Regions from separate parts of the Streptomonospora nanhaiensis genome, predicted to be linked through region 2. Evidence: riboswitches for the same ligand, from Rfam matches in the RefSeq annotation. Region 2 holds a riboswitch; each other region holds the start of a gene.
The links. A riboswitch is a leader RNA that binds a small molecule or an ion and turns the genes downstream of it on or off. The one in region 2 is predicted to bind cobalamin.
Positions count from the first base shown of each region.

Region 1: it holds a riboswitch for cobalamin, as region 2 does, so the genes downstream of both, HNR12_RS00025 (ribonucleoside-diphosphate reductase subunit alpha) here and metE (5-methyltetrahydropteroyltriglutamate--homocysteine S-methyltransferase) in region 2, are expected to answer to the same signal.
Region 3: it holds a riboswitch for cobalamin, as region 2 does, so the genes downstream of both, HNR12_RS23395 (putative cobaltochelatase) here and metE (5-methyltetrahydropteroyltriglutamate--homocysteine S-methyltransferase) in region 2, are expected to answer to the same signal.
Region 4: it holds a riboswitch for cobalamin, as region 2 does, so the genes downstream of both, HNR12_RS25945 (ABC transporter substrate-binding protein) here and metE (5-methyltetrahydropteroyltriglutamate--homocysteine S-methyltransferase) in region 2, are expected to answer to the same signal.

Region 1 is NZ_JACCFO010000001.1:11,387-15,030, forward strand. It holds gene HNR12_RS00025 (ribonucleoside-diphosphate reductase subunit alpha) at 1-2,451, opposite strand, end outside; cobalamin riboswitch at 2,606-2,864, opposite strand; gene HNR12_RS00030 (EamA family transporter) at 2,998-3,644, opposite strand, start outside.
Region 2 is NZ_JACCFO010000001.1:5,694,169-5,697,812, forward strand. It holds gene HNR12_RS25105 (polysaccharide deacetylase family protein) at 1-1,106, opposite strand, end outside; cobalamin riboswitch at 1,541-1,765, shown strand; gene metE (5-methyltetrahydropteroyltriglutamate--homocysteine S-methyltransferase) at 1,904-3,644, shown strand, end outside.
Region 3 is NZ_JACCFO010000001.1:5,263,423-5,267,066, forward strand. It holds gene HNR12_RS23385 (APC family permease) at 1-314, opposite strand, end outside; gene HNR12_RS23390 (amidase) at 453-1,904, opposite strand; cobalamin riboswitch at 2,127-2,253, shown strand; gene HNR12_RS23395 (putative cobaltochelatase) at 2,310-3,644, shown strand, end outside.
Region 4 is NZ_JACCFO010000001.1:5,896,710-5,900,353, forward strand. It holds gene HNR12_RS25940 (ABC transporter ATP-binding protein) at 1-402, opposite strand, end outside; cobalamin riboswitch at 581-705, shown strand; gene HNR12_RS25945 (ABC transporter substrate-binding protein) at 830-1,837, shown strand; gene HNR12_RS25950 (FecCD family ABC transporter permease) at 1,844-2,998, shown strand; gene HNR12_RS25955 (methyltransferase domain-containing protein) at 3,020-3,644, opposite strand, start outside.

The sequences.
Region 1 (3,644 bases), 5.7 Mb from region 2:
GCACTCGGGGTCGTCGATCGCGCAGGCCGCGCCCTCGGCCGGCACCGGGCCGGGGGAGGGCGCGGGCGCGGCGGCGGGCGCGGCCGACACCGCGTTCAGCCGCCCGTCGGTGCCCTTGAGCGTGCTCTTCTCCACGTGCGTGGCGCTCTGCGACCGCAGGTAGTAGGTGGTCTTCAGGCCCGAGCGCCAGGCGCGCCGGTACAGCGCGTCGAGGCGGCGCCCGCTGGGCTCGGCCATGTAGAGGTTGAGCGACTGCGCCTGGTCGATCCACTTCTGCCGCCGCGACGCCGCGTCCACCAGCCACTCCGGGGCGATCTCGAACGCGGTGGCGTACAGCTCCTTGAGGTCGGCCGGCACCCGGTCGATCCGGCCCAGGCTGCCGTCGTGCAGCTTCAGCGCGGCCACCATCTCCTCGTCCCACAGCCCGCGCTCCTTGAGGTCGCGCACCAGGAACGGGTTGACCACGGTGAAGTCGCCCGACATGTTCGACTTCACATACAGGTTGCGGTACAGCGGCTCGATGGACTGCCCCACGCCGGTGATGTTGGCGATGGTGGCGGTGGGCGCGATCGCCATCACGTTGGAGTTGCGCATCCCGGCCCGGACCCGCTCGCGCAGCCCCGACCAGTCCAGCCGCGCGGTGCGGTCGACGTCGAGGTCGCCCCCGCGCGCCTCCTCCAGTTCGGCCAGCGAGTCGATCGGCAGCACGCCCCGGCTCCACAGCGAGCCCTCGAAGGTGGCGTAGGCGCCGCGCTCGGCGGCCAGGTCGGCCGAGGCGCTGATGGCGTGGTAGGAGATCAGCTCCATGCTCTCGTCGGCGAACTCCACGGCCTCGGGCGAGGCCACCGGCAGCCGCAGCGTGAACAGGGCGTCCTGGTAGCCCATCAGGCCCAGCCCGATCGGGCGGTGGCGCATGTTGGCCCGCTCGGCCTCGGGGATGGTGTAGAGGTTCACGTCGATGACGTTGTCCAGCATCCGCACCGCCGTGCGCACCGTGCGCTCCAGCCGCGCGGTGTCCAGCCCCTCGGGCGTGACGTGCCGGGCCAGGTTGACCGACCCCAGGTTGCACACCGCCACCTCCTCGGCGCTGGTGTTCAGGGTGATCTCGGTGCACAGGTTGGAGGAGTGCACCACCCCGGTGTGGCGCTGCGGCGAGCGCAGGTTGCAGGGGTCCTTGAAGGTGATCCAGGGGTGGCCGGTCTCGAACAGCATCGTCAGCATCCGCCGCCACAGGTCGACGGCGCGCACCCGCCGCCACACCGCGATCTGCCCGGCCTGCGCCGCGCGCTCGTAGTGCTCGTAGCGCTCGGCGAACTCCGCGCCGTAGAGGTCGTGCAGGTCGGGCACCTCGTCGGGGGAGAACAGCGTCCACTCCGCGTCGGCCTCCACCCGGCGCAGGAACAGGTCGGGCACCCAGTTGGCGGTGTTCATGTCGTGGGTGCGGCGCCGCTCGTCGCCGGTGTTCTTGCGCAGGTCGAGGAACTCCTCGATGTCGATGTGCCAGGTCTCCAGGTAGGCGCACACCGCGCCCTTGCGCTTGCCGCCCTGGTTGACCGCCACGGCGGTGTCGTTGGCGATCTTGAGGAACGGCACCACGCCCTGGCTGGAGCCGTTGGTGCCGCGGATGTGGGCGCCGATCCCGCGCACCGGGGTCCAGTCGTTGCCCAGGCCGCCGGAGTACTTCGACAGCAGCGCGTTGTTGCTGATGGAGTGGAAGATCGACTTCAGGTCGTCCTCCACCGTCGTCAGGAAGCACGACGACAGCTGCGGCCGGGGCGTGCCGGAGTTGAACAGGGTCGGCGTGGAGCACATGAAGTCGAACGAGGACAGCAGGTCGTAGAACTCCACCGCGCGCGCCTCGCGGTCGTCCTCGCCCAGGGCCAGCCCCATGGCGATCCGCATGAAGAACGCCTGCGGCAGCTCGTAGCGGGTGCCCCGGTGGTGCAGGAAGTAGCGGTCGTAGAGGGTCTGCAACCCCAGCAGCGTGAACTCCAGGTCGCGCTCGGGCCGCAGCGCGGCGCCCAGCCGCTCCAGGTCGAAGTCGGCCAGGCGCGGGTCGAGCTGGCCCAGCTCCACCCCGCGCGCCACGTAGGCCGCCAGGTAGCCCGGGTAGCGCGCGGGCATGTCGTCCTGCCCGGCGGTGTCGGGGTGCCCGGAGACGAAGCTCAGCGCCTCGCGGCGCAGGGTGTCCAGCAGCAGCCGCGCCGCCACCCGCGAGTACACCGGGTCGGCCTCAACGAACGCGCGGGCGGCCATCACCAGCGCCTCGTCCACCTCGGCCGCGCTGATGCCGGGGTAGAGGGCGCGCCGCGCCTCGGCTACCACCGGTCCGGGATCGGCCCCGGGCAGACCGGCGCACGCCATCGCCACGGCCGCCGCCACCCGCTGACCGGGCTCGGCCCGGTCGGCGGCGGCGGAGGATGCGGCGGGCAGTGCGGTGTCGAGGGTCATGGATGGCTCCAACCTGGTTAGACGCTGATCCGGTGGGACCGGCGGGGGTCGGAGCGCACGCGTCCGCACGGCCGCCCGGGAAGGGAGACCCGCCCAGGGCACGGCGGACGAGCACGGCGGCCCGCCCGCGAGGCCCCGTTGCGGTGCGCGCCGGTTTGCGCGCACACCGGTGGCAGGTCTTCGGACTCGCGGGCTCAGGGCGGACAGTCCAGCGCCCCTCCTACGGCCGCCGCTTCCCAGCGCGCGAGGCGCCAGTGCGTCATGGCGGCGTTCGGCGGCGTCCGCCCGCCCCCGTGGGGTGCGCGCGGCGCCGTTTCCCGCATACCGCTGCGGGGCAGTCCCGGATTCGCACCGGGTTCCCTCTTGCCTCACCGGGGTGTGCGCCCCGATGAACCACCAGCGCCCGAGATACTACATGTTGTGCCTGGGGTTCGCGACAACCGCAATCCATGGAGTGTCGGGGTGGAATCCGGGGGCGGGGGAGTGGTAGGAGGGCAGCCCGAAGGCGCGGACGGCGGCCCCGCCCGCGCCCGTGCCCGCGCGCACCTAGTCGGGGTCCGGGGCCTCCCCGCCGCGGGCGGCCGCCGCGCCGCCGGAGGCCTCCGGGCCGGAGGGCGCCTCGGCGGCGCGGGGGGCGCCCGGCCGCCGGGTGGCCCCGGCGCTGGCCGCCACCACGCAGCCGATCGCCAGCCACTGCCAGCCCGACAGCCACTGGCCCAGCAGCACCATGCCCACCAGCGCCGCCACCGCCGGCTCCAGGCTCATCAGGATTCCGAACACCCGGGGCGGCATCCGGCGCAGCGCCTGCAACTCCAGCGTGTAGGGCACCACCGACGACAGCAGCCCGATCGCCAGCCCCAGCAGCAGCATCCCGGGGTCCAGCAGGGCGGTGCCGCCCTCGGCGATCCCGGCCGGGGCCACCAGCACCGCGGCCACCACGCCGGCCACGGCCAGCCCCGACATGCCGGAGAACCTGCGCCCGGTCGCGGCGCTGAGCAGGATGTAGGCCGCCCACATGGCCCCGGCCAGCAGCGCGAACAGCACTCCGGCCGGCGAGACCGCGCCGTCGCTGCGGCCCAGCAGCAGCACGCCGGTCCCGGCCAGCGCCACCCACACCAGGTCCACGCGCCGCCGCGACCCCGCCACGGCCACCGCCAGCGGGCCCAGGAACTCGATGGTGACCGCGATCCCCA
Region 2 (3,644 bases):
TGGACCGTGTGGTTGGCGACCTCGTGGCCCTCGGCGTACTCCCGCCGCACGACGTCGGGGTGCTCGCGCACCGGGCCGCCGGTGACGAAGAACGTCGCCCGCGCGTCGTACTCGGCCAGCGCGTCCAGCAGTTCGGGCGTGCGCGCGCCCGGGCCGTCGTCGAACGTCAGCGCGATGCACTTGGACTCGGGGTCGGAGCAGTCGACCTCGGAGTCGGCGGCGGCCATCACGCCGGGCACCCCGCCCTCGGGCGGGCCGTCCTTGGGCGCGTTGGCCGCGCGGCCGATCCGGAACTCCGGCGTGACCACCACGGCGGCCGACCGCGCCCGCTCGCCGAACTCCGACAGCAGCGGCTCGGCGTCCTCGCGGGGCACCACCGCGTGCACCCGCCCGTCCTTGACCGGCGCGATCTGGCCCTCGTCGAACTCCACCACGAGGTCGCCGTCGGGGTTGAACCCGATAGAGTCGTAGAGCCGGGCGATGGGGTGCAGCGTGGAGACGTCCACCCCGTCCTCGTCCTTCAGCCGCTTCTTGACCTGCGCGTCGAGCCGGTCGAGCTGGCGCTGGCCGCCCAGCAGCTCGGTGGAGTAGGCCGTGTGGCCGGACTCGGTGTCGTACCAGTAGGTGGAGTAGCCGGTGCGCTCGCCCTCGCCGTCCTTCTCGCGCTGGGTCAGCCGGACCGCCATGACGCCCGGCCCGGCCACGCTCAGCTGCCAGTCGACGGTGTAGGACTTCGGGTCGTCGGCCGCGCCGGCGAAGTCGGCGGCGTCCTGCTCGGTGATCTCGGCCAGCCGCTCGGCGAACGGCCCGGCGTTGCGGACCGTGGGGTAGGCGACGTCGATCTCCACCCCGCCGTCCTTGCTCGCCGTGCGCTCCTCCGACAGCCCGGGCACGTGCTTGGTGTCGACCACCGTCAGTTCGTCGGCCTCGCCCGTGGCCGGCGTCGGCTCGGGCGCCTCGTCCCCCGAGGTCGGCCGCGCCTCATCGCCCGAGCAGGCGGTCAGGGCGAGCAGCGACAGCACGGCGGCGCCCGCGGCCGCGCGCAGGGCCGGTCCTGGGCGGGCGGCGCGCCGGCGCCGGTCAGAGGTCAACGGTTGCGGGCGCACGGGCTGGTTCCTCAATGGGTGAGCGTCCTTCGCGGTCCTGGGTTCAAGTGCCGGTGACTCTGTCGCCCCTGACAACCGGGCGAGTTCCGCGATTGATATATCAATTCGGACACGGTCCATCGGTCGAGCGTAAAAGGCGAAAAGCCAGGACAGGCAACAGAGAGCGTCATGATGCGGGCAACTACGGCAAGGTTTGTTCATCCCACGCGAATCGGTCGCGGGCCGGGGAGCGGCTGAGCACCCGGGCGCGCCGTGGGCCGGCGCCCCGCCGGGCGCCCGCGGGCGTCATGACAGCCGCGCCCATCCTGCCAGCCGCGGCCCGGCTGCGCACGCCGAGCCGTGCGTGTCGCGGGGCCGACCGCGCGAATCCGCGCGCCGGCCGGCGCGTTGGGCACCGCCCGCACCGCGCCCCGGGGCGGCGCGAGGGCCGCGCCTATACTGGCGCTCGCGGTCGGTACACGCGCGCCCGGCGTGCGTGTCGTAAGAGGGAACCCGGTGCGAATCCGGGACTGCCCCGCAGCGGTAAGCGGGAACGAAAGCCGTCATCGGCACTGGGCGCCGCAGGCGCCTGGGAAGCGACGGCCGGTAGGAGGACGCGGCCAGGATCGGCCGCCTCCGCGCCCGCGAGTCCGAAGACCTGCCACCGCCCGTGGCCGCGCCCCGCGCCCACGGCTGGGTCCGTGCGCCCCGAGGGAGGGCCAGGGCGGTGCGTCGGCGTGCCCGTGCGCGCCCTCCCCCTCCCCTCGGGACGCCAGCGGTCCCGCAGGCTGATCGACGAGGGAGAGAACACGCCGACCATGACCACCACCGCCGTCCACGGCTACCCCCGTATCGGGCCCGACCGCGAGCTGAAGAAGGCGAGCGAGGCCTACTGGGCCGGGCGCATCGGCGCCGCCGACCTCGACGCCGCGGCCGCCCGGCTGCGCCGCGGCGTCTGGGAGACCCTGCGCGACGCCGGCGTCACCGCCGTCTGCTCCAACACCTTCTCCTACTACGACCACGTGCTCGACCACGCCGTGCTGTTCGACCTGGTCCCCGAGCGGTTCCGCCCCCTGGTGGACGCCGCCGGCGACCGCGACGCCGAACTGCGCGCCTACTTCGCCATGGCCCGGGGCACCGACCACCTCGCGCCCATGGAGATGACCAAGTGGTTCGACACCAACTACCACTACCTGGTCCCCGAGCTGTCGCCGGCCACCCGGCCGCGCCTGGCCGGCCGCAAGCCGCTGGCCGAGTACACCCAGGCGCGCGGCCTGGGAATCCCCACCCGCCCGGTGCTGGTGGGCCCGCTCACCCTCCTGCTGCTGGCCAAGCCCGCCCCCGGCGCCCCCGCCGGCTGGCGGCCCCTGGAGCTGCTGGACGAGCTGGTGGAGTGCTACGCCGAACTGCTGGGCCTGCTGCGGGCGGCCGGCGCGGCGTCGGTGCAGCTGGACGAGCCGGTGCTGGCCACCGACGAGGGCCGCGCCGAGACCGCCGCGCTGGAGCGCGCCTACACGCGCCTGGGCGGCCTGGCGAAGCGCCCCGGCCTGGTGGTGTCCACCTACTTCGGCGCCGTGGGACCGGCCGTCCTGGAGGCGCTCAAGCGCACCCCGGTCGAGGCGGTGGGCCTGGACCTGGTCAGCGGCCCGGAGTCGGTCGAGGACCTGGCCCGGGTGTCGGGGCTGGGCGGCAAGACGCTCGTGGCCGGGGTGGTCGACGGCCGCAACGTGTGGCGCTGCGACCTGCCGCGCGCCCTGGCCGCGCTGGGCTCCCTGCTCGGGCTGGCGCGCGAGGTCGAGGTGAGCACCTCCTGCTCGCTGCTGCACGTGCCCATCGACCTGGCCGCCGAGCCCGGCCTGGACCCCGCGCTGCGCGAGCGCCTGGCGTTCGCCCGGCAGAAGGTGGACGAGGTCGTGCTGCTGGGCCGGGCGCTGTCGGAGGGCGACGCCGAGGCCGCGGCCCGGCTGGAGGCCGCCCGCGCGCCCCGGCCCGCCCCGGCGGTCGACGCGCGGGTGCGCGCCCGCCTGGACGCCTTGGGGGAGTCGGCCGAGCGCGCCGGCGAGCAGCGGCGCGGCGCGCCCGGACGCGAGCCGCTGCTGCCCACCACCACCATCGGGTCCTTCCCGCAGACCCCCGAGGTGCGGCGGGCGCGGGCCGACCACCGGGCCGGGCGGATCGACGACGCCGAGTACACCCGGCTGATGCGCGCCGAGATCGACCGGGTGATCGCGCTCCAGGAGGACATCGGCCTGGACGTGCTGGTGCACGGCGAACCCGAGCGCAACGACATGGTGCAGTACTTCGCCGAGCGGCTCGACGGGTTCGCCACCACGACCAACGGCTGGGTGCAGTCCTACGGGTCGCGCTGCGTGCGCCCGCCCATCCTGCACGGCGACGTCGCGCGGCCCGCGCCGATGACGGTGGGGTGGACCACCTACGCCCAGTCGCGCACCGCCAAGCCGGTCAAGGGCATGCTGACCGGCCCGGTCACCATGCTGGCGTGGTCGTTTGTGCGCGACGACCAGCCGCTGGGCGACACCGCCCGCCAGGTGGCGCTGG
Region 3 (3,644 bases), 430 kb from region 2:
GCCACCACCGAGACATAGCCGAGCACCATCGCCCACGACGCCACGAACGCGCCCCGGCCGCCCAGCGCCCGCAGCGCGTAGTGGTGCTCGCCGCCCGCGTGCGGCATGGCCGAGATGAGCTCGGCGTAGGTGAGCCCCACGAGCGCGATGATCGCCCCGCCGATCACGAACGCCAGCGCCGATCCCAGGCTGCCCGCGCCGTCGATGAACTCGCCCGTGAGCACGATCCAGCCGAAGCCGATCATCGCGCCGAACGCCAGCGCCAGGACGTCCCCGCGCCCCAGCACCCGCAGGAATTCGCTGTTGGCCGCCACTGTCCGCGCCTTCCTCTTCGGGAACAGAGAGGTGATCAGCAATTGAAGTCACGGACGCGGTGCAGGGGCAATGAGCTGCGTATTGAGGGTTCGTTTCGACATAAGGACGCTTTTATGACAAAAGTCGGTTCTGGGGTTTCACCGAGTGTTCTGTCCGTTCGCCGGCGCGCCGCGTCCGCACAGCGGCGGGCGGCGCTTGCCGAACCCCGTGGCGCGCTCGAACGCGTGCGCCACCTCCAGCACCCGCCGCTCGGCCAGGTGCGGGCCCACGATCTGCACGCCCACCGGAAGTCCCTCGGGGGTGAACCCGCCCGGCACCGACACCGCCGGGCAGGCCGTCACCGTGATGTGGGAGCACGACCGCATCCAGTCCAGGTAGGTCTCCTGCACCACGCCGTCGATGTCGGGCGGGTACTCCAGGCCGGCGTCGAACGGCACCACCTGGCTCACCGGCAGCACCAGCACGTCGTAGCGCTCGAAGAACCGCCGCATCCGGTGGTAGATCCGGGTGTGCAGCACCTCGGCGCGCCCCACGTCGGCGCCGCTGAGCGCGCGGCCCTGCTCGATGTTCCACACCAGGCTCGGCTTGAGCCGGTCGCGCGCGGAGTCCAGCAGCCCGCCCAGCGACACCTCGAACGCCCACGCCCGCAGCGTGCGGAACACCTCGTCGGCGTCGCGGAGGTCGGGGGAGTCCTCGGCCACCACGCAGCCCAGGTCCGCCAGCACCCGCGGCACCGGGGCGAGCGCCTCCACCACGGCCCGCTCGCACACCGCCGCCCCGCCCAGGTCGGGGGTCCAGGCCACCCGCAGACCGCGCAGGTCGCGCTCCAGCGGCTCGGCGAACCCCGCACCCGGCTCGGGCACCGCGATCGGGCTGCGCGGGTCGGGCCCGGCCATCACCGACAGCAGCAGCGCGGCGTCGGCCACCTCCCGCGCCATGGGCCCCTGCACGCCCAGCGTCGACCACCCCAGCGGGGCGGGGTGGCGGGGCACCCGCCCCGGCGAGGGCCGCAGCCCCACCACGTTGTTGAACGCCGCCGGGTTGCGCAGCGACCCGCCCATGTCCGAGCCGTCGCACAGCGGGTGCATGCCGGCCGCCAGCGCGGCGGCGGCCCCGCCGCTGCTGCCCCCGGCCGACCGGGTCAGGTCGTAGGGGTTGCGCGTCAGCCCGAACACCGGGTTGAACGTGTGCGAGCCCGCCGAGAACTCCGGGGTGTTGGTCTTGCCCACGGTGATCGCGCCCGCCGCGCGCATCCGCTCCACCACCAGTTCGTCGCGCCGGGGCACGTTGCCGGCGAACAGCGGCGAACCGAACGTCGTGCGCACCCCGGCGGTCTCGTGGGCGTCCTTGTGCGCGACCGGCAGCCCGTGCAGCGGCCCCACCTCGGCGCCCGAGGCCAGCCGCTCGTCGGCGGCCGCCGCCTCGTCCATGGCCCGCTCGGCGCACAGCGTCACCACCGCGTTGACCCTCGGGTTCACCGCCTCGATCCGCGCCAGGTGCGCGCCCACCACCTCGCGGGCCGACACCTCCCGCGCGCGCAGCATCCGCGCCAGGTCGCGGGCGGAGCGGTAGGTGATCTCCTCGTCCACGGCCGGTGCCCTCCTCGACTCATCGCCCCGTCGGCGCGGCCATCCCACCCCACCGGCCCGGCCGCGCGCAAGGCGGCGCCCTCACCGTCCCCCGCCTGCCCCGGCACCCCCCGCGCCCCGGGGCGACTGCGGTGCGGGCGCGCGGAGGCCGGTGTGAGACGCTGGTGCGCGGTGCCCCGATCGCGGCGCACGCCCCGGTTCGTCCAGGGCCCGCCGCGACAGCAGGAACCCGGTGCGAATCCGGGACGGACCCGCCACTGTGACCAGGAAGCGACCCCGCCACGCACGCCACTGCCGGACCCCGGTGGGAAGGCGGCGGGGGAGCGGCGATCTGGAAGCCAGGAGACTGCGCGGCACCGCGACCGACCCCTGTGGGCGTGGACTCCCGAGGAAGGACTGACCCGCGTGAGCGCTCCTGCTCGCTATCCCTTCAGCGCGGTCGTCGGCATGGCCGACCTCAAGCTGGCGCTGCTGCTCAACGCCGTGTCGCCGGCCGTGGGCGGCGTGCTGGTCCGCGGCGAGAAGGGCACCGCCAAGTCGACCGTGGTGCGCGCCCTGGCGGCGCTGCTGCCCTCCATCGCCGTGGTCGAGGGCTGCCGCTTCGCCTGCGACCCCGCCGCCCCCGACCCCGGCTGCCCCGACGGCCCCCACGTCCCCGGCGCGGCCCCGGCCGAGCGCCCCGCCCGGCTCGTGGAGCTGCCGGTGGGCGCCAGCGAGGACCGGCTGGTCGGCGCGCTCGACCTGGAGCGCGCGCTCACCGAGGGGGTCAGGGCGTTCGAGCCCGGCCTGCTCGCCGACGCCCACCGCGGCCTCCTCTACGTCGACGAGGTCAACCTGCTGCACGACCACCTCGTCGACCTGCTGCTGGACGCCGCCGCCATGGGCACCTCCCATGTCGAGCGCGAAGGCGTGTCTGTGCGCCACGCGGCGCGCTTCCTGCTCGTGGGCACCATGAACCCCGAGGAGGGCGAACTCCGCCCGCAGCTGCTGGACCGCTTCGGCCTCACCGTCGAGGTCGCCGCCACCCGCGACCCCGCCCAGCGGGCCGAGGTCGTGCGCCGCCGGCTGGCCTTCGAGGCCGATCCCGGCTCCTTCGCCGCCGCCTACGCCGACGACGAAGCCGACCTCGCCGAACGCATCCGCGCCGCCCGCGAGCGCCTGCCCGGCGTGGTGCTCACCGACGCCGCGCTGCGCCAGGTCACCGCCGTGTGCGCGGCCTTCGACGTCGACGGCCTGCGCGCCGACATCGTCACCGCCCGCGCCGCCATGGCGCTGGCCGCCTGGCGCGGCCACGGCGAGGTCGGCTCCGACGACGTCCGCGACGCCGCCCGCCTGGCCCTGCCGCACCGGCGCCGCCGCGACCCCTTCGACGCCCCCGACCTCGACGAGGACCGCCTGCGCGAGGCGCTGGAGCAGGCGGAGCAGGCGGGTGAGCCCGACCCAAAAGGCCCTGATGAGGACCCCCCGGAGCCCCCGGAGGGTCCCCCACCCGCGGACCCCGGCGCCCCCGAGCCGCCTGCGTCAGCCGAGGGCGCGGACGGCCCGGAGGGCCCCGCCGAGCCCGAGGGGACCGGCACCTCCGATCCCGCACCGGGCGGGGCGGGCACCGACCCGGCCGACGACCGCCCCGGTGCCCAGGACGACCCCCCGGCCGACGGGTCCGGCCCCGCGTCGGAGGGCCCGGCCGCCGAACCGGGCGAGCCCTACCGTCCGCGCCTGCTGCGCCTCACCGGGGTGGGC
Region 4 (3,644 bases), 200 kb from region 2:
GCGGGTGAAGAACGCGATCGGCATGCGCTGCACGTGGTCGTAGACGGCCGAGCGCAGGTCCAGGATCAGGCCCTCGCCGATGCCCGCCGACAGCCACCGCTGGAGCAGGCCCAGCCCGGCCTCGGCGACGGCGATGCCCGCGATCAGCGCGGCGAGGCCGACCACGACGTCGAAGGGCTCACCGTGGACGATCGCGTCGACGATCCGCCCGGCCAGCAGGGGAGTGGCCACCGCCAGCGCCGCCACCACGCTGCTCAGCAGCACGAACCAGCCCAGGGTGCGCCGGTGCGGGCGGGCGAACCGGCCGATCCGGCGCAGGGTCGGCCACGAGAACGGCCGCCGGTCCTCCTGCGCGTGCATCGCGTTGTACATCGATGTCCACGCGCTGACCTCCATGCTCATCGGCTTCACCCTTTTCGTCGTCGTCGGCGGCCGCACGGCCGTTCCTACCGGCTCCCTGCGACAGACCGGACGATAATTCCTCTACCTAACTTGAGGTCAAGTCGGTGCGGACGCCGCCCGCGGCCCCGGCCCTCCGCCGCGGCCGGGCGCTCGCTAGCCTGGGACGGCGACGGGACGACAGGAAGCCGGTGCGACTCCGGCACGGTCCCGCCACTGTGACCGGGGAGCCGAACCCGCTCACGGCCACGGCGCCGCGCGCGCCGGAAGGCCGGGCCAGGCGCTGATCCGGGAGTCAGGACACTGACCCGTCGCGACTCGTCACCCAGGGGCGCGGACCCCGGAGGCGGAGCGCGCCGGCGGCACCCCCGTGTGCCCCCGTCCGCGGGCCGCGCCGCGCGCCGCGCCCGGCCTCGCGGAAGGACCAGACGTGCGCCCATCCCCTCCCTCCCCGCACCCCGCCCGGCCGGGCCGGGCGGCCAGGTCGGCCGCCGCCGCGGCCGGAGTGGTCCTCGCCCTCAGCGCCTGCGGCACTGCCGCGGGCGCCGGCGGCGGCGCCCCGGCCGAGGGCTACCCCGTCACCGTGCGCGAGTGCGGGCGCGAGGTCACCGTTTCCGCGCCGCCGCAGCGGGCGGTGGCCATGAACCAGCACGTCGCCGAGATCATGCTCGCCCTGGGCCTGGCCGACCGGATGGTGGGCACCGCGTTCCTGGACGACGCGGTCCTGCCCGAGCTGCGCGAGGACTACGCGTCCGTCCCCGTGCTCGCCGAGCGCTACCCCTCCTACGAGGCGCTGCTGGCCGCCGAGCCCGACTTCGTCTACGCCGGGTTCGCGGCCAGCGCCTTCGACCCCGCCGAGGGCCGGGGCCGCGACGCGCTGGAGGCGGCCGGCATGACCACCTACGCCTCCGTCGAGCAGTGCGCCACGGACGTCGACCTGGACACGGTCGGCACCGAGATCCGCAACATCGGCCGCCTCTTCGGCGTGGAGGAGCGCGCCGACGAACTCGTCGCCGACATCGAGGCCGAGGTCGCCTCGGTCGAGGCCCGGCTGGCGGGCACCGACCCGGTGGACGTGCTGGTGGTGGACTCCCTCGACGCCACCGTCTTCACCTCCGGCGGCGCCGGGATCGCCGACGACATGATCGCCTCCGCCGGCGGGCGCAACGTGTTCTCCGACGTGGACGACGTGTTCGCCGACGTCTCCATCGAGCAGGCCGCCGCCCGCGACCCCGAGGCGATCCTCTTCTACGACTACGGGTCCACCACCGTCGAGGACAAGCGCCGGGCGGTGCTGGCCCAGCCCGCCCTGGCCCACGCGCCCGCTGTGCGCCGGGAGCGGTTCGCCGAGCTGCCGCTGTCCTCCACTGTCGTGGGCGTCCGGGTGGGCGACGCGGTCACCCGCATCGCCGAGCAGCTCCACCCCGAGGCGTTCTGAGCGGGGATGGCCGACACCGCCGACACCCCCGCCGCACCGCGCGCCCCCGGCGGCACCCCCGCCGCCCCGGCCCCGCCGGGGCCACCGCCCGGCCGATCCCGTCCCGCCGCCGTCCCCACCCGGCGCGGCCGGCTCCCGCTCCCGGTGGCGCTGGCGCTGCTGCTGGCCGCCCTTCCGCTGGCGATGACGCTGGGCGTGGGCGCGGGCTCGGTCGGGATCTCGGCCGCCGACACCTGGCGCATCCTCCTCCACCAGGCGGCCCCCGGGCTCGTGCCGCCCGACTGGCCGCCCGCCACCGAGGCCATCGTGGTCACGGCGCGCCTGCCCCGCGTGCTGCTGGCCGCGCTCGTGGGCGCGGGCCTGGCCGGGGTGGGGCTGGTGCTCCAGACGCTGGTGCGCAACCCGCTGGCCGACCCGCTGCTGCTGGGGGTGTCCTCGGGCGCCACCTTCGGCGCGGTGGTGGTCGTGGTGTTCGGCGTGCGGCTGTTCGGCGGCCAGTCGCTGCCGGCCACCGCGTTCCTCGGCGCGCTGGCCGCGCTCGTGGCCGTCTACCTGCTGGCCCGCACCGGCGGCCGGATCAGCACCCTGCGGCTCATCCTGTCCGGGGTGGTCATGGCCGAGGTGCTGTCGGCCGCCGCCGCGCTGGTCATCATGACCTCGGGCGACCCCCACGCCGCCGCCCTGGTGCAGCGCTGGACCCTGGGCGGGCTGGGCGGCACCACGTGGGCCACCCTGCCCGCGCCCGCCGCGGCCGTGGCGGTCAGCACCCTGGTCGTCGCGGCGCAGACGCCGGCGCTCAACGTGTTCGCACTGGGCGAGGAGACCGCCACCGGGATCGGCCTCAACGTCGGCGGGTTCCGCGCCGCGATGTTCGTGGTGGTCTCGCTGGCCACGGGCGTGCTGGTGGCGGTCAGCGGCCCGGTGGGGTTCGTCGGGCTGATGATGCCCCACATCGCGCGCATGCTCGTGGGCCCCGACCACCGGCGCGCCCTGCCGGTGGCCGTGCTGCTGGGGGCGCCGTTCATGGTCCTGGCCGACCTGGTCGCGCGCACGCTGGCCCGGCCCGAGGAGATCCCCGTGGGGATCCTCACCGCGCTGTGCGGGGCGCCGTTCTTCCTGTGGCTGATGCGGCGCGGCACCCGGCGCGGTGCGGCGGGCTGAGCGGGTGGAGGCGGATGCGGCTCACACCCCGCCGAGGGGCCCGGGGTCCACGGGATCGGCGGGGGTGTCCACCCACAGCCGGTGCCCGCCGCCGGCGGTGACGGTCAGGCCGAGCCGGTCGCGCCCGGGCGACCCGGCCGCGCGCCACACCTCGCGCGCGGCGGCGATCTCGGCCCACAGGTCGCGCGGACCGGCCCGCAGGGTCTCGTAGGGCGGACCGGCGGGCACGTACTCGCCCAGGGCCCAGGAGCCGGCGCGGTCGTAGACGTAGACCGTGGCCTCGCCCGCCGCCGGGTGGTTGTCGGGGTCGGCCTCGAAGGACGCGTAGGCGAGCCCTGGCACCCGCCACCCCAGGACCACGCCCCAGCCGGGGTCGCGGTCGGCCACCACGCGCGGGTTGAGGTCGGTGTGCCCGGCCACGGCGGCGGGGTCGTGTTCGTCGACGAAGGTGTGCCAGGGGTCGGCGGAGCGCCGCTGGCCGCGCAGCCACATGAACGCGGCGTCGGCGATCATCCGGCCCTGGGCCGTGCCCTCGCCGACCTCCAGGCGCAGCAGCCCGGCGGAGGTGAAGCCCGGCCCCCACGGGCTCACGACCGTTCCGCCGGGCCGGGTCCGGGTGATCCAGGCCGCCGGGACGCTGCGGGCC